2 linked regions of the Pedosphaera parvula Ellin514 genome follow. The protein of the gene in region 2 binds, or shares a complex with, the protein of the main gene of each other region. Links are inferred from orthologs where the notes say so. Each region holds a gene or a part of one and is shown on either strand. Other genes may lie near its edges.

Region 1 (11,104 bases), on a different replicon or contig from region 2:
CCATCGCGGCTATTGGATTGCCTTTACGATTATGGTCGTGCTCCAGCCCGATTACGGTTCAACCCGCCAGCGTGCCGGGGCGCGCATAGGCGGCACAGTCACTGGCGTTATTCTGGCCAGCTTGCTGTTCTGGATCCAACTGCCGCTTTTCCTGCTCGATGGGATGGCAGCCTTGATGTCCTTCGGATTCGCTTACTTTTTAAGGCGCAAATACTGGGTCGCAATCTTCTTTGTCACCATAATGATTGTCATCCTCACCGATACCACGGGACCGGTTCATGCCGATTTCACCATCGCCCGACTCCTCTCCACCTTGCTCGGTGGCGCTCTCGCCTTGGTAGCTGCCCTGCTCTTCTGGCCAGATTGGGAGCGGGAAAAGTTTCCAGCCCTGCTGGCTGCGGCAGTCCGCGCCAACCGCAACTATATTGATGCCATGTCCGTCTGGTTGGGTGTGGCTGAGTCTACAAAGACCACTCCGCTAATGGCCAAACGACGGGCGGAAAATGCCAACCGCTTTGCCGCCGCCTCACTGGAACGGCTCCTGGGCGAGCCTGCCCGTCTCAATGAAAACCGGGAACGCGCCGCAGCGCTGGCCACCTACAACCAGCGGGTGACCCGCACACTCACCACCCTTGCGGTCCATCTGGAGGACGGCGCCAGAAGCAATGCTCCGGGCATCTCGGAAATCATTCGGCAGATCAACAACACGTTGGAAAGTCTGGCGCATGCCATCGAGAGTGGTCTCCAGGACTCTGCAATCGCTGAATTGACCTCGAACCTGCGGCAATTGGAATCAGTCGTTGCCAACGCCAACGTGGATGCTTCCAAAGAACTTGGCCTCACACCATCCCCCGAAAAGCTGATTTGGACTCAAATCGCTAAAACAGTTGCTGAGATTCAGGCCATGGTGCTGGCACTGGACATGCCCAACCACCAACAACTCGCGTCACTCGCTATTTAAAATGAACGACGCGGTAATAGCCCGGCCCTTGATGTCCGTCAACATGAATGAAAAGGTCTTGTCCTGTTTGACACTTTCGGGCATTCATATTCCGCACTCACTATAGTCAGATGGCCATTAATTTACGCTCCTTGAGCGCAGCGCCTTCGGACGCGGATGAGCAGGTATGGATGAACAAGAAACGAATATTTTGAAAGGACACTCATGAGCCAAAATCTTTTTCCAAAATTGCACAACGCCATGTGGCCCGGTCTCGTCGGCAAAGGCAGCCCCGGTGCTGAACCTTCCATCGATCTCGATACCATGCTTGACCTCACCGCCAAGGCCGAAGTCAACGGTGTCAAATTCGATGGCGTCGATCTCTTCCTCTTCGATCCCCACGTCAGCATTGATTCCAGCGATGACGATCTGAAAAAACTCGCCGACAAAATTCGCAAAAAGGGTTTCGTGGTCGGTTCTGTCGTCGCACCAGTTTGGCCTCCCACCGGCGGTGGTTCAGCCATGGGCGGTGATGAAGACCGTAAGAAATTTGTCGACCAGGTCAAGAAGGCTTGCCGCATCGCCAAAAAATTGCGTGATCTCGATATTCGTCCCTACGGCGTCGTTCGCATCGACTCCGCAGCCGGCGTCACCGATTGGGAAAAAGATCCCAAAGGCAACACGAAGAAGATCGCAAAAACTTTCAAGGAAGCTGCCAAGGTCGCCAAGGATCATGGCGAACGTCTCGCGGCCGAAGGCGAAATCTGCTGGGGCGGCATGCACAGTTGGAAATACATGGTTCAACTCCTCGAAGAAGTCGGTCAACCCAAGGTCGTCGGCTTCCAGGCAGACATGGCCCACACCCTTCTCTACACTCTCGGCTATAACGCCCCTGAACACCGTATTGTCCCCACTAAGTATCACTGGGAACCGGATCAATTCCATACGGCGATGAAGAAAATGACGAAGGCACTGCGCCCATGGACCATGGACTTCCACGTCGCTCAAAATGACGCCACGGTAAAAGGTTCTGGCTCACACGACAAAACCGGCCGCCACTGCCTTGCCACTGACCCCAACGGCAAATTAAACATTGCCCGCGATGCCGGCTACTGGATGCGCGACGATGCCGGCAAGGTCACCAAAAAGTTCAAGCACATCTGTTGGGACGGTTGCATGTTTCCCAATGAAGTCATGCATAAACAGGAAACCTGGAACAATATCCTGGCCTCCATGATTCAAGTCCGCGAAAACCACGGCTGGGCCTGAAGCCTCTGCCTTGCCACAAAAAGCACAAAAAAGCACAAAAAGTTATGAGTGACATCATGCGTCTGTGCGATGTGATAAGAGAAACGGGATATGCGATTCATCGTTATCACCGTAACGGCCACGTGGAAAAGATTTACGAGAACGCCTTGGTAAACCGCCTGCGGAAGCAAGGCCTCGAGGTGCAACAGCAACATCCATTACAAGTATTTGATGAAGATGGAGCCTTGTTGGGCAACTTTTCCGCAGATCTCCTTGTGGAAAACCAGTTAATCGTAGAATTGAAAGCAGTCCGCGCCGTCGTAGATGAACATGTGGCACAGTTATTGGGATACCTTCGTGCATCAAGAATCGAACACGGCTTGCTAATCAACTTCGGAGCAGGAAAATTCCAGATCAAAAAATACATCATCAACGACGTAATAGAAAAATTTTAATTTGTGCCTTTTGTGCCTTTTCGTGGCCATTTTTAATTTATGAAACCATTAAATGTAGGTCTTATCGGTTACGGCTTTATGGGCCGTACGCACTCCAATGCCTTCCGCAAGGTCAATAATTTCTTCGACCTGGAATATCAACCCGTCCTTAAGGCCATCTGCGCGCGTGACGGCGAAAAAGCCACTGCTTTCGCGAAGAAGTGGGGTTACGAATCTGTCGAAACCGATTGGCGCAAACTTATCGCCCGCGATGACATCGATCTCATCGATATTGCCACACCGAATAACACCCACGCCGAAATCGCCATGGCTGCTGCCAAAGCTGGCAAAATGATCCTCTGCGAGAAGCCGCTTTCCATGAATGGCCCCGAAGGCGAAAAGATGGTGGCTGCGATCAAAAAAGCCGGCGTGCCAAACATGGTTTGGTATAACTATCGCCGCGTCCCTGCCGTAACCCTCGCCAAACAACTCATCGATGAAGGAAAGCTCGGTCGCATCTTCCATTACCGCGCCAAGTTCCTCCAGGACTGGACCATCTCCAAAGACCTCCCTCAAGGCGGCGCCGGGCTCTGGCGTCTGGATGTCAAAGCCGCTGGCAGCGGTGTGACGGGCGATCTTCTGGCACACTGCATCGACACCGCCATCTGGCTCAACGGCAGCATCAACACTGTGACCGCGATGACGGAAACCTTCATCAAGGAACGCAAGCATACGCTTACCGGCAAGGTTCAAAAAGTTGGCATCGATGACGCCTGCGCATTCCTGGCCCGCTTCAACAACGGCTCGCTCGCCACGTTCGAATCGACTCGTTACGCCCGCGGTCACAAGGCGCTCTACACCTTCGAAATTAACGGTGAAAACGCCTCTATCGCCTGGGATCTCCACGATCTGCATCGCCTGCAATATTTTGATCACCGCGACGAAGGCCGTACTCGCGGCTGGCGTTCCATCCATGTGACCGATCCCGACCAGCCCTACATGAAGAACTGGTGGGTGCCCGGCCTCCAAATTGGTTACGAGCATACCTTCATTCATCAGGTGGCGGATTTCCTGAAGAGCCTGGAATCCACCAAGAGCGCCCATCCCGATTTCCGCGACGCCCTGGAAACCCAATACGTTTGCGACGCCGTTCTGAAGTCCGCCAAAACCGGCAAATGGGAAAAAGTGCCTAAACTGAAGTAAATGAGGTTCGAATACCGAAGTTTCCCCCTGAAACTACGGTATTTACCCCGACTGAATGTTTTTGACGGCGAAACCGTCTTGAATCATAATTGAGTCCGCAATTTAAAGCATATCAATACAATGAAATCTTTAACTCTCAGTGTAGCGATTACCTCCGTTCTCGCTTTCTCCCTCTTTTCGGCCTCGGCAGCTGAGGAAAAGGCAATGGATGCGAGCAAACTCCCCCCTGCCGCCACCAAGACAGGTGTGAGCTACGCCACGGATATCAAACCGCTCCTCGAAAAATCCTGCTTCAAGTGCCACGGCCCAGACAAGCAGAAATCCAAACTCCGCCTCGACAGCATCGAAGCTGCCATCAAAGGTGGCGAAAATGGCCCTGACATCATCGCAGGCAAAAGCGAGAAGAGCCTGCTGGTTTTTTCTGTGGCACACGCCGGCGACGAAGACGACTTCATGCCCCCACCCAAGAGCAAGGACACCCCTCAGCTCACCAAGGAGCAGGTCAGCCTCGTCCGGGCCTGGATCGACCAGGGCGCCAAGTAATCCGAATTTGAAATTCACGCCAACGCTTCCGATTCACGTCGGAAGCGTTTTTATTTCACTCCAGTTACCAACGGCTGCACCCACGCCGTCTCCAGATCGCCCTTCTGATAATAATTTTCCTTCAGCTTCGAAGAAATCACCTTGGCCCGGACATAAATTTCATCTCCCTTCAAATTATAACAGGGAGATGTGCCTTTTACTTCCGCCAGCACCATCCCAATCTCATCACTATACTTGCGCGTCGTTGGAAATGGATTGCCTCCCTTCAAAGGCAACGGTTCGCTCTTCGTATCATACCCTTTGCGAGTTCCAATGAATTGTGTCGTATACGTCACTCCTTCTTCCGGCTCAATCTCGATGGCAAGCTTATCCTTCTCGCGCCGAATCTCCTTCAACTTCACCCCGCTGCTCGCATAAAAATCCCCGGCTTCCATCGCCGCAATAATGCTCTCCGGGGTCAACTTCTCCGCATGCACCATTATCCATCCACGGCCTGGACGACTCTCTTTCTCCACCGTGCCCAGATAATGATGTGCATCATCCACCGCGGTGCACCAGATTGGTTCCATCCCCAGCTCCGCCAATCGTTTCGTTAGCACAATGTCATAGATTCTTTCCACACTGGCGTGGTCCTTGTCTCCATAGTTATGTACCACGGGATGGCCATTCCAAATCTCCATGAATCGCTCCCCCTTTACTCCCATGATATCCTCCGCCGTGAGCGCCCAACCGAAGTTCGGATGATTGATATGTGGAATCATCGGCTGGCCGGTGACCATTCGCTGCTCCAAAACCGCATTGACGTTATTCTGCAGCACCTCGGCCCGACTGCCTCCTGTCTGAGGCAGAACGACATCGCGTATGTTCGACACGCACATGTGAATTGGCAGAACTTTATACTGGGCGCTGATTTCTTCTCCCGGCACCAACAAAAACTTTCCCGGCTCCTCAAATTTTCCACGAAATTCCGCCAGGGTCTTCAATCTTACTGCAGTTTTTCCCGCCTCGGTTTTAAGCTCCACCCAGTTCGTCCCGAATTTTGCCACGTATCTTTCCAGGGCCACACTGCCTCCCCGGTTTGTATTTGCTCCAGTCCACCGCTGCCCGCTGAGGAGCACATTGTGATCGGAAAGCGCAAGGAAGTTGTAGCCATGCTCCTTGTACCAATCCACAATCATCTCCGGATAATCATTGCCGTCGCTCCAAAGCGAATGGGTATGAAGATTCCCCTTCAACCACTGCCCTTTCTCCTCTGCCGGAACATTTAATCCAGAGAGCAGAACGACCGCCAGGATCGCGCCAAATAAAAGAACTCTCGCATCTTTCATAAAATCATCACGGAACGAACATGCGGAAGTGATTACCCGATTTGACTGCTGCCTCCAATCAAATTGAGGCACCACCTTAAAGGCCCCCATGCCGCGTCAAAAAGGTCCTTCCGGCTCTGCCAACGGAGTCAAAGGTTGACGCTTTAATTGCCTCAATTTCTGTTGCTGCACCAAAATGGCGAGGCGCTCTTCATCGCCCAAACCCGGCTTGCCGCTTTCCTGTGCCAGCACAGCCATTTGCCTTTCGATGAATTGATTGCGTAGCCTTAACACGATGTCATTCATCTGCTGCGTTGGATTTGGAATGGGCCGCTCTTCTGATGATGCTTCAGTGATCAGGCTGCGCATCTCTTCGGACTCACAATCATTGAGAAAAGTCGCCACTCCCTGCCATGTTCCTTGTGCATGAACCGCCAGCCGCATCACGGCGATTTGCCGCACCGTCAGGTGTTGAATCCAGTTGGGATCCAGATGCGCGTGAATCCAATCCATTCCTTCCTCTTGAAGAAAAATCAGCTTTAAAAACCAATGCTCCGGAGTGTTCAAGGGAACTTTGCTTGGCTTTATCTCGATCGCTTCTTCAACTTCAAGTGGTGTGGCATTTTTGGATCGTGAGGCCTTCCTGAATTCAGCTCGCACAGCCTCGGGAGGAACTCCCAATCGAAACGCTGTTTTTTGAGCGTAGGTATCGATTAACACGACATTGCCCGTCTTGTAAACCGCCTCCGCCATTTCCTGCAGGATAATGAGTCGCCCCTTGTCGCTGGCAACATCATTCGTTTCACAAAGCCGGTTCAGGTAATAGTCGAAAAAACCGCTCGCCTTTTTCACCAACTCCTTAAAAGCCTCGCCCCCGTATTCCTTGATAAAACTATCAGGATCGTGTGGTGCAGGGACTACCGCCACACGGATGGCCAACCCGCTGGCGAGCAAACTATCGAGCGAACGCACCGCTGCATTCTGCCCCGCATTATCCGAATCAAAGCAGAGCACGACCTCCTCCGCATATCGTTTCAAAATACGCGCATGATCCGCCGTCAGCGCGGTCCCTTGCGGTGCCACCATGTTCTGCACGCCTGCCATATAGCAGGCGATCAAATCAAGCTGTCCTTCGCAAACAATCGCGGATTGTGCCTCCAGCAAGGCTCGCTTCGATTTATCCAATCCAAAGAAAACTTTGCCTTTGGTAAATATTGGCGTCTCCGGGGAGTTGACATATTTGGCAGTTTTTTGATCCCCTGAAAGCACCCGCCCGCTAAAACCAATCACCCGCCCCTGTTCATCACAAATCGGAAAAATCAACCTTCCTCGAAACCGATCGTAATAATGATCCGATCCTTCCTTGCGCAATATCAATCCCGATTGCTCCATGACCACCGGATCAAATCCTTTGCTCCTGGACCAGTTAACCGTGTCCTCCCAGACATCCGGCGCATAGCCCAGGCGAAACAGTTTAATCGCTTCTTCGGTAACACCGCGTTGTACAAGGTAATCACGGGCAATTTGTCCGGCTGCTTCATTGGCCAGCGCACTCTGCCACCGCTGGGTGATTTGCTCGTGGATTTGCAGGAGCACATCCTTTAAATGCCGACTCTGTTGCTGCGCGGGATTATTGTCCATTTCCAGAGGAATCTTGGCGCGTTCAGCCAGCCTTTTTACAGCATCCGGAAATGGAATGTTCTCGTACTCCTTGACGAAAGTAAAAACGTCGCCACCCTTATGACAACCGAAGCAATGAAAAATCTGCTTATGAGGATTGACGTTGAAACTGGGAGACTTTTCCTTGTGAAACGGACATAGCGCTACGAAGTTCGCCCCAGCCCGCTTCAATGGAAGATAGGAGCCAATGACATCTACAATATCACTGGCAGATCGAACTTGCTCTCTGGTTGCTTGCGAAAAAAAGCCGGTCATGGAACAAAACAAATCACTATTTCAACACAGTGATCTGTTCTATCCCTAAAACGTGCTTATGGCAAATCCTCTCTTCGCTTTAAGTTCTTGGTTTCTGGAGGAGTAGACTTAATCAGCAGAAACTCCGCATTCGTTTTCACCAACTTTCCCAAATAAGAGCTTTTAAAAACTTCCTGCTGGACCGTGGAAAGATCGGGAAAAAAGGTGCTGCCATAAACATCCCTTTGGAATGCGTCATACTGCGCGATCTCCTGTGGACTGTAAAATCTGGCGTTGAGGAGTGCCAGGCCAGCCATGAGTATGCATAGAAATCGGATCACCCCGCCTATCATCCCCAAATAATATTCACTCGCACCAAACATGTTGCTGCCCACCAATTTGCCTCCTGCACCTTTTTTCAGGACAGAAAAGATGCACTTAACCACGATGGCAATTGTTATATAAACAGCAATGTAGCTGGTCCAATGGGCAAACGGGCAGGAATCACTCAGCATATCTCCTAATCGCTTATAAAAGAGAGCCCCTACAGCCACAATGGCCATCCATTGAAACATCACCATCATTTCTCCTGACATACCGTGCTTCCGGCCTTTGTTGATGCCCAACAAGACCACGATTACCACGGCGATATCAAACCAGTTGATTGGAAGGTTCAGCAGATTCATATGCTCAATATTTGGACACTTTACTTGTGCCCATGATGTTGTAAGCAGGTTTCTGGCCAACTTTCGACTTACCCCCTCCGGCAGTCAGTCGGTTTAAGGATTATCCCGTAACCAGTAGCGGATGGCTGTGCCTTGGGAGTTCTGAGGATCCAGTTCCAGCACCTTCACATAGTGTGGTCGTGCCGCCTGCGGTTGATGCAACTGGTCGGCGTAAAGATTAGCCAGAACCAAATGGGCCGCTGCCACATTGTTCGCTGGTTCATTTGAACCGCACGCCAGCGCTTTTTCGAGTTCCTGGGCAGCATCAATGATGTAACCCGATTTCTTTAGCCCCAGTGAGAAGTTAAAACGCGCACTAAATGCGTCTGGCTTGATGGCTAGTGCGTTTTCATAGGCTTGTAACGACAAGCCCATCTCCCCCACCTCGTAGGCAGTCAGTCCGAGGCTGGATTGCGCTTCAAAGTAACTCGCGTCTGCTTGCACCGCGGATTGATACGAAGTTTCCGCATCCTTGGTGCGACGATCCCGCTGTGCTTGTGCACCTCGCGCTACCAATCGCTCTGCCTCAGTCCGATTTCCAGCTGTCGGTTTTTGACGGGACTTATAGCTGTACCGCGGGTATGAAACCGTGGCATAGGTTGGTGAAGTCGTTTTGGACACGGCTTCAAAATTGCTGGACACTTGCGTGGATGAATTCGTTTCCGGGCTTTCTCCGGCTGTTTGCGCCCTTCCCGTGCTGGCGCTCTTAGGTTCGTGCTTAAACAAATTCGCAGGATTCATTTTTTGCAGAAAACCATGTTTCTCCTGCTGCTTCGCCGTTAACGCTGGAACCGTTGCTGTTGCCTGCGTTCGCGCCGGAGCTTCTGGAACCGCTTCGGCAGACTGCCTTTGTGGTGAGGCTGTAACATCCTGCGCCGGTTTAACCGTGGGAGCTTCGGCCAATTTTACCACCTCAGGCTTTACCATCCTCTCAGGTTGTGATGCTGGCGGTACAGGAACAGTTTTATTGGTGGGAGGCGTATTTGCGACTTTTATGGAATTGGTGTTCACTTCAGACGTCCTGGCGGCGTTGGTAACCACATTCGCCACCCTCACCGGATTCGAGGCCACCGGTTTCAAATTGTTTGTTGCCGAATGCACAATTGCGGTTTGGACATTCGTTGCTGGATGTGCTGTGGGCGTGAGTTCCAGTTCCAGGTCTCTGGCCGCGCTGTTGGCAACTTCCCAATTTGCCGGCCGCGGCTTCAGGGCCAGGTATTCCCTATATTTTTGTAACGCAAGTGGCCGGTTATTTCGATACGTTTGCTCGACCACCGCCAGGTTCAGCAAAGCCGGAGCGTAATTTGGCTGCAGCCGCAAACAGGCATTCAAATAATTCTCCGCATCGGAAGGTCGATTTTTCTGCAGGTAAACAAGGGCAAGATCATTTAGCACTTCCGGGTTCTGTGGATTCATCCGTAGCGCTTCGTTAAAACTTTTCTCGGCAGCCGCTGTCTCACGCAGTCGGTGTTGCGCAGTCCCCAATTTCACCCAGCCGTCAACAACGTTATTCTGACGTAACGTGAACGCTGTCAGTTCATTCCTGGCGAAATCCGGCCGGTTTTGCTCCAAGTACAGGCAGCCCAGGTTGTAATGAACCATAACCAGATCATGGTTCAGCCCCAGCGCCTTTTGGTAAGCATCTACGGCGTTGGCTGGTTGTCCCCCGTACTGATAGGCCAAACCTAAATAGTTCCAGGCATTGGCATTGGTGGATAGCAGCGTGGTCGCCGTCTTTAACTTTTCAATCGCCTGCCCATATTTTCCTTCATCCAGCAGGCGTTTCCCATCCAGCAGCGCACGCGGCCCTGCCGGGGTACATCCTGTAAGGACAACCGCCGTAAACATGGCGACGAACACCCCAAGATAGCTCCCGAATCGCTTTTTGTTGGTTAGCATTCAATGCAGGTGGTAACATTCGCGCCTTGACGTGTCAAGAAACGCACGGTTTATAACGTTTATGTTTTGGTTATTTTCACGAATAGTCATATTTTTATCGATTCTGCTTTTGCTTTCTCAGGCACAGGCTCAAAATCTCTTTTCCTCTGCTGACAGAAAGACAACCAAAGCGCGCGTAGTCATAGTCCACGACCCCGAGGCCACCGAGTCTTTGCAGCCAATTCCGGAGAGAATTCGAAGCCTGCTCGATCAGGGGATTACCAATGTGACGGGTAAAGCCACCGTGAAGGCGGCCTGGCTGAGCCTTATCTCCACTCAGGATATCGTCGGTATCAAGGTCTACTCGACTCCCGGGCCGAACAGTGGCACTCGCCCAGCCGTGGTTGCTGCGGTTATTCAAACCCTTTTGGAAACCGGATTACCTGCCACAAACATTATCGTGTGGGATAAGCGTTCTGTGGATTTACGCCTTGCCGGTTTCTACGAATTTGAAAAGCGATTTGGCATTCGGGTTGCGAGCAGTGTTGAGTCCGGGTACGATGAAAAAACTTTTTACGAGACTGCCCTTATTGGGAATCTGAGCTGGAGCGATATGGAATTTGGCAAAAAAGGACCTGGCATTGGCCGGAAATCCTACGTTTCCAAGCTGGTCAGCCAGCAAATGACCAAAATCATCAACATTACTCCATTGATGCACCATAATCTGGCTGGTGTGTCCGGCAATCTCTACAGCCTCGCCCTCGGTAGTGTGGATAATGTTCTTCGCTTTGAAACGGACGCTGATAATCTATCCCGCGCCGTTCCGGAAATCTACGCGCTGCCTATCCTGGGTGATCGTGTGGTTCTAAACATCGTTGATTCACTCATCTGCCAATATGATGGCGAGGAAAA
Region 2 (10,975 bases):
GCCATTATCAATGGGGCCCGTGGTATTCTCTATTTCGGCGGAAACATTGAAACGGCGATGCCACCAGAGGATGCCAAACTTGGGTGGAACTGGACCTTCTGGAAAAATGTTTTACGCCCCGTGGTTGAGGAAGTAGGAAATAAAAGTCTGCTCGCCCCTGCTCTGGTTGCCTCGGAATCGAAACTCCCCATTAAAATAAAAGATCCGAAGGATATGGAATTCTGCGTGCGTGAAGTCGGATCTGATATTTACATCCTGGCCTGCAAACGCGGTGGCACCACAGCCCGGATTGAATTCACTGGCATTCCGGCCACCAAGTCCATTGGCGAGGTGGTCTATGAATCCCCGCGGAAGGTGGAATTACATGATGGAAAATTTGCAGATTGGTTCGCTCCTTTCGAAGTCCATGTTTACCATCTTAGCCGCTAAAACCTCTTTCTTCCGGGGTGGACAGAAGCAGCAAAAGATCAATTTCTCTTCGTTGCTGAATTCCATTTCCATGCCATAATTCTCGCACATGAAATACAGACGCTTTGGCCGGACTGAACTTGCCATGCCCGTGATCTCGTGCGGAGGCATGCGCTATCAATACAAGTGGCAGGATGTCGACCCAAAGGAAATTCCCCATGACAACCAGGCGAACCTGGAAGCCACGATCCATCGTGCCATCGAACTCGGCATCAACCATATTGAAACCGCTCGCGGCTATGGATCCTCGGAAATGCAACTCGGCAATATCCTGCCGACTCTGCCTCGCAACAAAATTATAGTTCAAACGAAGGTGGGACCAACCGAGAATCCCGCCGAGTTCTTGAAAAAGTTTGAGCAGTCGATGGCTTATCTAAAGCTCGATCACGTGGAACTGCTCTCCCTCCACGGAATTAACAACCGTCAACTGCTCGATTATTCTCTGAAAAAGAACGGATGTCTTGCCGCGGCACGCAAGCTCCAGAAGGACGGCCGGGTTCGCTTTATCGGCTTTTCCACCCACGCCACTACAGACATCATCCAGGAAGCCATCGCCACAGACGAATTCGATTACTTCAACGTGCATTGGTATTTCGTCAACGATCTGAACTGGGCTACGATCACCGAGGCGCGAAAGAGAGACATGGGCGTCTTTATCATCAGCCCCAATGACAAGGGCGGCAAACTATACGACCCACCGAAAAAACTCGTCGATCTCTGCGCTCCGTTATCCCCGATGATTTTCAACGATCTCTATTGCCTGGCTCGGCCCGAGGTGCACACCCTCAGTTGCGGTGCCGCCAAACCATCGGACTTCGACGAACATGTCAAGGCATTGGACTATTACGACGAGTTACAGGCCACCATCACCCCCATTGAAAAAAGGTTGCGAACTGAGATGGAACGCACCTTGGGCGCAGACTGGTGCAAGGCTTGGTTCCGAGGCTTGCCTCAATACATCGATGTTCCAGGCCAGATCAATATATTGGAGATTCTCCGGCTGTGGACTTATGCGAAGTCGTTGGATTTAGTCGCCTGGGGAAAAATGCGCTACAATCTTCTCGGCCAGGCGGACCATTGGTTTCCTGGTGAGAACTCCAGCAAAGTGGATTCGCTCAATCTCGCTGCGGTTCTTCAACGCAGCCCCTTTGCTGAAAAAATCCCGGCCATTCTGAAGGAAGCACACGAAATGTTATTTGAAGCTCCCAAGAAACGATTGAGCGAGAGTTGATCTCTCTTCTGGTACATGAGAAAGGCCAGCCTTGCAGCTGGCCTTTTAAATTCCCTTGAAGGATTATTTCTTATTTTCCTTCTTATCGTCTGCCGCGGGAGTCTCCTTCGTCGCTGTTGGCGGAGCACCGACATTCAACTGGGACAGAATGCCATCAGTCAGGTCGTTATCATGATTGTCATAGAGCACCACCGGCGTGTTGTTAATGGATTCAGCCGCGCTGTCAACCACCAGACTAAAGCCGCCTGCCTTGGCCTTCGCGCTGATGGCGTTGCGAATCTCCTGAAGAATTGTGTCACGCATCCGCTTGCGCTGCGTATCAAGCTGGTCCCGGGCATTGTTCTCGAAAGCCCGAATGGTATTTTCACTGCTCTTAATTTCCAACAGTTTCGCCTCCGCTGAACTTTTGCGCTTGTCCCTTTCTTCCTGGGTCACTGACTGGTCATTGGAAGAGGCAATAATCTTGTTATAATCTTCCTTTACCTTGTTGTAGTCATCCACCATCGACTTATATTCCTTGTCGAACTCCGCAGCTCTATCTTTCAGCGCTGCCTCCGCCTGCTGGCGTTTCCAGTAGTTATCAAATACTTTGCGCAAATCGATGGTCGCAATGCGGCTTTCTGCCATGGCCGGGATGCTGAGCAAAGAGGTCAACAGCAATACTGGTAGAATTCGTTTTAAAATAGTCTTCATGTTTTGATCGTTAACTTATAATGGACGGGCAAATCCGACGCCAAACTGGAACTTTCCACTGTTACTATTAAATATATCATGATGAATCGGAATGCCATAGTCCAGTCGCAGTGGTCCGATGGGTAAATCCAGTCGCAATCCCAAGCCCCAGTTGTCGCTGTAGGCTGTCGTACTGCCTGCCACGCCATAATCCTGGAAAGCGCCAAGTGGAGTCGGTGCTCCCGGGATGACAGGTCCTCTTGCATGTATCTGTGAGGTCTGGAAACTGTAAGGCAGCGCATAAACGCTTCCGATGTCATAGAACACCGCAAACCTTAACCGCGAGATGATTGGAATGCTGTATTCCGCCGAAGCCATCCAGTAGGTATCGCCACCAATGGGTTCAAATTGTTGGCCGTTTTGCGTAGCCTCTCGCGGACCGACTCCACGATAATCGTAGCCACGGAGAGAATATTGACCACCAAGGTAATAACGTTCAAAGAATGGCAAATCCTTCGAACCATACAAACGATCGGCCACTCCCGCGCGGCCCACGATTTCAAGCACATGATCCTTCGCGAACCCTTTGAAATACCAGGCGCTCTTCACTTCAGTTTTATAGAAATTGGCGTCTCCACCCAAAGGTCCGCCGACAACTTCCGCTGAAATTTCTGTTCTCTGGCCCTTGTTCGGCAAGGTCGTGCTGTTGCGAGTATCGTAGGCCAGCGAAACACCAAAGCGCGAAAGCAGCGTATTTCCACTGTCGTTAAAAATAGTGGCAGGAGCGTTTTCGTTGACATCAACAATGCCAACATTTTCAACCGTATAACTGATTCCTCCGATCAGAAAATCGCTTCCCAGAGCCCGGGTTAGCCCCAGCTTGGCTCCAGTATGGGTTTCGTTATAAAGATTATCCAGACTTTGGAAGTTATACACCGAGTGAAAGAGATCTATGCTCAGAGCCAGCTTACGATTCAGGAACCACGGCTCCACAAAGGAAATCAGATAGTCCTGGCGTTGTGTGCCAAGCTGCACGCGCAGGCGGAACTTCTGACCTCCACCAGTGAAGTAAGGCGGCTTGAAAAGATCGAAATTGGACTGGCTGATTTCGGCAAAGCCTAAAATGCTATCTACCGTGCTGAATCCTGCCCCAAAGGTAAACTGGCCGGTGGACTTCTCATCCACTCCGACAATCAGATTCTTATGATTCGGAATGACCGTTGGTTCCGGTTGCGTATCCACCTTTTCAAAATATTGCAAACCCTCCAAACGTTGTTTGCTTAACCGGACGCGCACCATGTCGAATGTGTCACCCGGCGAAACTGCCAATTCGCGGCGGATGACCTTGTCCTTGGTCTTTACGTTGCCTTTGATCTCGATCTTCTCGATGTATTGCTTTTCGCCGGAATCAATGTTGTACTCCAGATCCATTGTTCCGTTCTCAGTATTTGCGATCTTGTTTACCCGCAGGTTCGCCCCTTGCTTCACATCGATGTAACCTTTGGAACCGTAAAAATCCTCGATCGCATGAATATCATCCTGAAGGCCCTGAGGAGTGAAAGTCATGCCCACATCGGCCTGAAGACCATGCTCACCAATCTTGGTCTTCGCGTGCGATTGTTCGTGCTGCAACTTCAATCCCCGGAAAATATCATTCGTATTGAAGAGCAGATTCCCCTTAAATGTTACTGCACCCACTTTGTATAGATTGCCTTCGTAAATCACGAACTCGATCCGCATTGTCTTCGGCGTGGGATTGGTGATCCGAATATCTTTGATTTCAAAATCGATATAACCCTTTTCCTGGTAGAACTCCTTCAATTTCTCCTGATCCTCGTCAAACTGATCCGGCTTGAAAATTCCACTCCGGGTCAGCCAGGACAACCACCAATGCCTTCTGGTCTTGATTACGCGCCGTAATTTCTTTTGGGAAAAAGCATTCGCCCCGGTGAAATCAACTTCCACAATTTTGATCTTGGGACTCTCCTGGATTTCAAAAATCACACTCGCCCGGCCCGCACGCTCATCAATGTTACTGATGACATATTTAACCGTGGTTCTTGGATACCCGGACTTCTGATACATCTTCTGAATTTCCTGGGAATCGGTGAATAGTTTTCGCTCGTCCAGCGGATCTCCAATTTTGGAGGTAACTTTCTTGAGCAACTTCGAGTTGCTATACTTGGTATTACCCTCGAATTTGATCCCGGTCAGCCGGAGCTTTCCTTGCAGGATGTAGGTAAGCACCACTCCCTTGTCCGTGAAGTTATCCAGAACCTGGATGTTAAAGAAGTAGCCGGTGGCATACAGGTTCTTCACATCGTCATCGACACTGGTGCGGACATAAGGATCTCCCACTTTGACATGAATGTTCGCCCGAACCAGATCTTCACTCACCGTCGCCGGGCCAACGTTGGTAATGATGATTTGCGCGACTTTATCGAAGAGGGATTGCGCCGATGAATTCGGCACGTAAGCCAGCAATAAAAGGAGTAGGAAACCGCCGCGGCGGATAAAGGTGTTCATCGGCTAATTTCCAGTCGGCACATCATCATCACTGACTTTTGCTGCGTTTTCAAAACGTGTATAGGGCTTCATGAACGTCAAGTGCACGTCACCCGTCGGCCCGTTACGCTGCTTCGCAATCAACAGGTTCACCGCTATCGCTTCCTGTTCCTGCGCGGGCGCATCATCATCATCTTCCTTCGTTGGTTTGTACAACAACAACACCAGGTCAGCGTCCTGTTCGATTGAACCTGATTCACGCAAGTCCGACAAGCGCGGTTTGCGATCTTTGTCCTTCTCAAACTCACGATTCAACTGGCTCAACACGATCACGGGAACATCCAGTTCCTTCGCCAACGATTTCACCCCGTTCGAGATATCCGCAATCTCCTGCTGCCGGTTCTCGGCTCGGCGCGCAGTAGAATGGAGCAACTGCAAGTAGTCAATCACAAACAGCTTGATTCCATACTGCTGTGACATGCGCCGGGCCTTCGCGCGGAGCTGCAGAATCGACAGGCCGGAGGTGTCATCGATAAACAACGGCGCGTTGGCCAGCTTGCCGGCAGCGCTGGTCAGCTTTGGGAAATCCCGCTCAGCCAGGAACCCCTCACGCACATTGCGCATGTTTACCTTCGATCGTGAGCACAACATACGCATCACCAGGGATTCCGAAGTCATTTCCAGGCTGAACACCCCGACGGGTAGCTTTTGATCGATCGCCACATGTTCGGCGATGTTCATCGCCAGGGAGGTTTTGCCCATGCTGGGACGGGCAGCCAACACCACCATTTCTCCCCCGTGCAGCCCGCTCGTCATTTTATCAAAGTCGGCAAAACCAGTCGGAATTCCAGTCAACATTCCTTGCCGCTGATGGTAATCTTCGATGGTGGAAATGGCTTTCTTCACCAGATCCTTCATCTTGTCTGTAGCCCCTTCAGCGCGCGTTTCACTGATTCGTAAAATATCCCGCTCTACTTCGTCCAAAAGCGTATCCACTTCCTCCTCCGAGCTGTACACCCGGTTCACCACATCGGTACAGACATAAATCATCTTCCGGAGAATGAACTTTTCATAAACGATCTCGAGGTAAAAGCTCAGATTGGCCGCGGACGGAACGGTGTCAGGCAGAGTCCCGAGATAAACAAGCCCCCCCACCTCATCCAGCTTGGCCTTGTCCTTCAATCGCTGCTGCAAAGTGATAAGATCAATGGCTTCGCGTTTATCATACATTTCCACCAAATTCTCGAAGATCACTTGATGCCGGAGGTCATAGAAAGACTCCGGTCCGGCCTTCAACTTTTCCACGCATTCACCGATGCAATCATTTGGCGACAGAAGTATGCATCCCAGCACCCCCTGCTCGGCCTCCGGAGAATACGGTGGCAAGCGGTCCAGCTTGGGAGCCGCTTCGACAAAACCAGCTTTTTTCCTGCGGGACTTCTTAAAATCACCCGGTGCACCGGCACCATCAGACATTCCGTCACTCATACTATCATTGAAACGAAAAGGGACGGCAGCTGTAAACCTCTATTCTCAGGTTCTTACACACAGGTTTTTCACAATGTGCCGGCAACAACCCAATCCGTGGAGGAAGTGGCAGTTTAATTTCACTTGCCCTTCCACGGGTTGCCTTTACTCTCGCCCAGTATTTTCGCTTGGACGAAAATCTTAAAATCGCCTATATGGTTAGCCTTGGTAATAACCGCCGCCGCCGCTAGAGGGATGTGCGGAGATTTCCAAATGCTGAGAATGCGAGTTGTAAAATGAATAATCAGAAGACGAGTATATCTTTCAAGACCTGCCCTGCTGCAATCCGATGCCGTGGCTTGGGGCTGGCTTTTCTGGCAACACTGCTCGTTTTCACAAGCTTGATGAGGGCGGGAGCTGCTCCCGAAGTAAATATCTTCCCCTTCCCGGTCATAGCCAGTCTTCCGCAGTCAATTACTTTGGGGCCGGATGGCAATCTCTGGTTGACACAATTTAGCGGCAACAGGATTGCCAGGATCCAGGCCAACGCATCCAGCGTTCAAGGGCCCGGTTTCATAACGGAATTTGTAATTCCGACTGCCGACACGCGCCCCTACGGGATCACCACCGGCCCCGATGGCAATCTTTGGTTCACGGAAGCACACGCAAATAGAATTGGCCGCATCACCACCAATGGAGTTTTTCTCCCCGAGTTCCTGATCCCTACCGCCACCAACTCCAACCCTGCAGGCATCACCAAAGGGTCTGACGGTCGCGTTTGGTTTACCCAATTAACCTACAATGCGCTTGGAGCCGTAACCGCGAGCGGAGTTTTTAGCCAGTACCGCGGCATCACGGGTAACGGAAATGTTATCGCCACCAACAGCCTCCTTTACAACATCACCCCGGGTCCGGATGGCAACCTCTGGTTCGTTGAAGGCGCCAAGGCGAAGATCGGTAGCATCAACCCAACAAATCATGTGGTGCATGAGTACACTCTCCCCACGGCCGGCAGTGTTCCGTTTGACATTGTGTCTGATTCCAAGAATAGTCTTTGGTTTACTGAATACGCTGGTCAACGGATCGGCAGCATCACAACTAATGGGGTGATCTCGGAATTCAAGCTGCCTTCTGCAACCAGTGTCCTGAGCACCAATGGACCCTACGGTATCACAATTGATACGAATAATGGCGTAATCTGGTTCAGTGAGTACAATTCGAACTCCGTCGGTTCGGTCGATATTTCCACACATTTGGTTACCGAATACCACCTCCCTGCAACGAACTATTTCCCCACTCTTTCCTACCTGGTTCTCAATCCCAAGGATAGCCACGTCTGGATTACCGAACCGACTGGCAACACCTATTATCACTTTTTCGTCCAGCAGAAACCTGCCATCACCAAGCAACCCCAGGGAAAGACTGTAAATCCTGGCACTAATGTCACGTTTACCGTCACTGCCACAGGTCCAGCACCATTGCACTATCAATGGCTATTGAATGGCACAAACATCGGAAGTGCTACTCAGAGCAGTTTTGTAATCACGAATGTGCAGACAACCAATGGTGGAAATTACTCTGTCAAAGTCAGCAATAACTTCGGCTCTGTTACCAGCTCAAGTGCTTCGCTGACCGTCAATTCGCTGGTCCCAGTTCTATTGAGCGAACCGCTCAGCCAGACAGTCGATCTTGGCACTAATGTTAGTTTTAGTGCCACTGCTGCCGGGGCCGCTCCACTGACCTATCAGTGGCTATTTAATGGCACAAACATCGGAGGTGCTACTCAGAGCAGTTTTGTAATCACGAATGTGCAGACGAACAATGCTGGAAATTATTCCATCGTCGTAACCAATGCCTTTGGCTCAATTACCAGCTCCAACGCACTACTGAATGTCATCATCCCCCCGATTGCAGTACCGGTTTTGTTCAGCAAAATCCAAAGACTTCCCGGCGGAGACACTGGTTTGACTCTGAGTGGCCAGGCTGGCGACAAGTATGAGGTGGATGGTTCGACGAATTTGGCGAACTGGCTGCTGATTACCAATTTCACTATTAGCACCACCCCCTATCAGGTCATTATAAAAGGTTCATCGAACTCCCCCAGCCTCTTTTATAGAGCCAGATTGTTGCCTTAGTTGGAGAGTTTTTTCGGATGGTTGGTGCATTTGACGAACCGATTTAATCAGGCCTCCCCGAAAAATCTGCAAGAGTGTTTCTGCTTTTTCAAAGACGAGCTCAGCCCTCCGCTTGACTATACCGCTTTCGCACATAAACTCTGCCTATGCGGTCAACATACAATTCCGGCTCGTGCAAAAATTTCTAGTCCAAGCCCCATGAGAAAACCTTCTGTTGGCATTATATTTTTGACCGTATTCATCGACCTCATCGGATTCGGGCTCGTCATTCCCCTGCTGCCGATTTACGCAAAGAATTTCAATGCGACCGGTTGGCAGATTGCGCTGGTCATGGCTGCATACTCCTTCATGCAGTTTGTCTTCGCACCTTTTCTGGGTCGTCTCTCGGATCGCATCGGTCGCCGCCCGGTTCTGCTTACCAGCACCGCGGGAGCCGCAGTTTCTTATCTGATTTTTGCCTACGCCTCGATGCAGCAAGGAGGCACAGCACTCATCCTCCTTATAGCCTCACGCGCATTCGCTGGTGTTTGCGGTGCCAACATTACTGTGGCCCAAGCTTATATTGCCGATATCACCCCTCCCGAAAACCGTTCCAAACGAATGGGCTTGATCGGCATGGCGTTCGGGCTCGGATTTATCTTCGGCCCAATCCTGGCCGCTGTCGCGCGAACTTATTTCGGCGATTCCGGTCCCGGTTGGGCGGCGTTTGCTCTGTGCGCCATAAATTTCTTTCTCGCTCTGACCATCCTGCCTGAAAGCTGGAAACCCTCTTCCGAACATGTTGCTCCGCGTCCTCATTTGGCTCAATGGATGCACACCCTGTCGCGGCCAAAGGTCGGCCTTCTGATCGGCATTTTCTTCCTGGCAACCTTCTGTTTCACCTGCTTTGAATCCACGCTCGGCTTACTCATTTTGTCAAAATTTTCCCTTAAGTTCGATTCGGCTAAGGGCATCAGAACAGTGTCTTATCTGTTCATTTACGCAGGCTTGGTTGGGGCGCTGGTTCAGGGCGGTGCCACCGGTCGCCTGGTCAAAGCCTTGGGTGAACCGAAGCTCATCGCCCTGAGCTTGTTTCTAGTTGCCATAAGCCTGGGACCATTGCCCTTCGCACAAAACTGGACTCAGGTCTTGATTCTACTGGCTCTTCTCTCGATTGGTTCCAGTTTGACCCGCCCTCCAGTATTCGGAATGATTTCCAACTTCAGTTCTGCCCAGGAACAAGGGGTCACGATTGGTGTTGCCCAAAGCGCAGGCAGTCTGGCCCGCATTATTGGTCCACTATTCGCCCTGCCACTTTTTACATATCAGCAGTCGTATCCTTACTTGATTTGTGGTGCAATCTCTCTGCTTACCGGAATTCTCGCCTGGCAACGCCTCAGTCGAGATCACGCGCCAGCAGTTGCGGCTGAACCGCAAAAGGCCGGCTCATAAACCTCGACTAGTTCACTCTCAGCTGCTATTCGTTCCGGCATACCTTTATGATCAAAGGATTTTGCCAGACCTTAGCCTTAGCGTTCCTTTCGCTTTGCTCCCTCAACACTCAAGGCTCAGATGTCCGCCTGCCTTTTGACGAGGCTAAACTGGAGTTCTCCGCTCCCCCGCTTGAACAAGCCAGGTGGCTGCTGCGTCCGGTTGCCGAATATGGTGTACTTGGCAAACCGTTGACTTCTCTCCCGAATCCACAGGAGGACCTCATTGGGAAACCCATGACTGTGGACCGGTCACAACTACAATCTTACCTGTCCAGCCACAAAATAACGGATGCTGAAATCGGCGGCGCAATCACAAATACATTAAAGGCAAAATATTTTGTGATCCATGACGTCAGTGCACCGAACTATCACGAAAAGACATTCCCTACAAACATCAACGAAGCCACCTGGTTTTATAACGGCCTCACTTTCTGGGGCAGCAACCATGCAGCCCACTTTTTCGTCAACCGGCTCGGACAATCCGTCGCTCCCCACCCCCTCACCACTCCGTGGCGTGCCACCAAATTTGAAACCAAAGTATTGAAGGAAAAAAGTCGCGGTTTGTTCGTTCATACCGAACTCATCCAGCCTCGCCGCACCGACCCGCAAGGACGTCCTGGAAATGATGGCATTGCTCCCGATCCTGGGTTTACAGAATCGCAACTGGACCGTCTGGCTCTACTGTATGTAATCGCCAGTGTGGAACACGGTACCTGGATGGTTCCCGCCTTCCACGCCAATATCGATGCCGGGTATTCCAGACGCTCATGATGATCCCCAGAACTTCGATCTGAACTCTGGGCAAAACTTCTCGACGGTTTGTTACACCAGCTTCAAAAGGATGTCGCCCAAAAGAATTAATCAATTTCGCTTGAAAACAGGGATACCAAATTGAAACCACATTTTGCTCCAAAAGTGCAGTCTTCCAAGCTGCTCCCGCCAATCCTGGGTTTTCTTCTTTTACTCTTCTGTCTCGAGAGCTTCTCTGCAACCAACGAAGCCAGCCTCCGCTTTGAGGTGACTCT

The links.
Region 1: the proteins of dnaB (region 2) and dnaG are in contact, whole or in part, in a crystal structure (PDB 2R6A), measured with the Geobacillus stearothermophilus proteins. The link is inferred for Pedosphaera parvula Ellin514 from one-to-one orthologs. Residues at the interface, in WP_033016901.1 of Geobacillus stearothermophilus: Ser13, Glu15, Ala16, Gln18, Glu91, Leu92, Asp94, Ala95, Val96, Pro97, Thr98, Ala99, Ala100, Asn101, Tyr104, Tyr105, Ile108; in WP_049624496.1 of Geobacillus stearothermophilus: Lys456, Leu457, Leu458, Pro459, Ala460, Asn463, Ala464, Leu467, Leu535, Leu536, Ile537, Ala538, Gln544, Glu545, Asp548, Tyr549, His552.

The regions. Positions count from the first base shown.
Region 1 is NZ_ABOX02000011.1:10,322-21,425, forward strand. What follows is about bases 5,202-8,157. They hold dnaG (DNA primase), read right to left. Parts: upstream 7,611-8,157; coding sequence 5,793-7,610; downstream 5,202-5,792. Other genes in these bases: CFLAV_RS10605 (PHP domain-containing protein), read right to left, coding at 5,202-5,696; CFLAV_RS10615 (CvpA family protein), read right to left, coding at 7,667-8,157. In the rest of the region: CFLAV_RS10580 (FUSC family protein), read left to right, coding at 1-961; CFLAV_RS10585 (sugar phosphate isomerase/epimerase family protein), read left to right, coding at 1,166-2,209; CFLAV_RS10590 (GxxExxY protein), read left to right, coding at 2,254-2,643; CFLAV_RS10595 (Gfo/Idh/MocA family protein), read left to right, coding at 2,683-3,825; CFLAV_RS10600 (c-type cytochrome domain-containing protein), read left to right, coding at 3,946-4,368; more of CFLAV_RS10605, read right to left, coding at 4,419-5,201; more of CFLAV_RS10615, read right to left, coding at 8,158-8,275; CFLAV_RS10620 (tetratricopeptide repeat protein), read right to left, coding at 8,369-10,213; CFLAV_RS10625 (DUF362 domain-containing protein), read left to right, coding at 10,275-11,104. UniProt on the Escherichia coli protein: RNA polymerase that catalyzes the synthesis of short RNA molecules used as primers for DNA polymerase during DNA replication.
Region 2 is NZ_ABOX02000017.1:77,178-88,152, forward strand. What follows is about bases 4,133-6,959. They hold dnaB (replicative DNA helicase), read right to left. Parts: upstream 6,365-6,959; coding sequence 4,901-6,364; downstream 4,133-4,900. Other genes in these bases: bamA (outer membrane protein assembly factor BamA), read right to left, coding at 4,133-4,897; CFLAV_RS32365 (virginiamycin B lyase family protein), read left to right, coding at 6,640-6,959. Outside these bases: CFLAV_RS14865 (hypothetical protein), read left to right, coding at 1-429; CFLAV_RS14870 (aldo/keto reductase), read left to right, coding at 518-1,699; CFLAV_RS14875 (OmpH/Skp family outer membrane protein), read right to left, coding at 1,763-2,392; more of bamA, read right to left, coding at 2,408-4,132; more of CFLAV_RS32365, read left to right, coding at 6,960-8,478; CFLAV_RS14895 (MFS transporter), read left to right, coding at 8,677-9,909; CFLAV_RS14900 (hypothetical protein), read left to right, coding at 9,957-10,721; CFLAV_RS14905 (alpha/beta hydrolase-fold protein), read left to right, coding at 10,842-10,975. UniProt on the Escherichia coli protein: The main replicative DNA helicase, it participates in initiation and elongation during chromosome replication. Travels ahead of the DNA replisome, separating dsDNA into templates for DNA synthesis.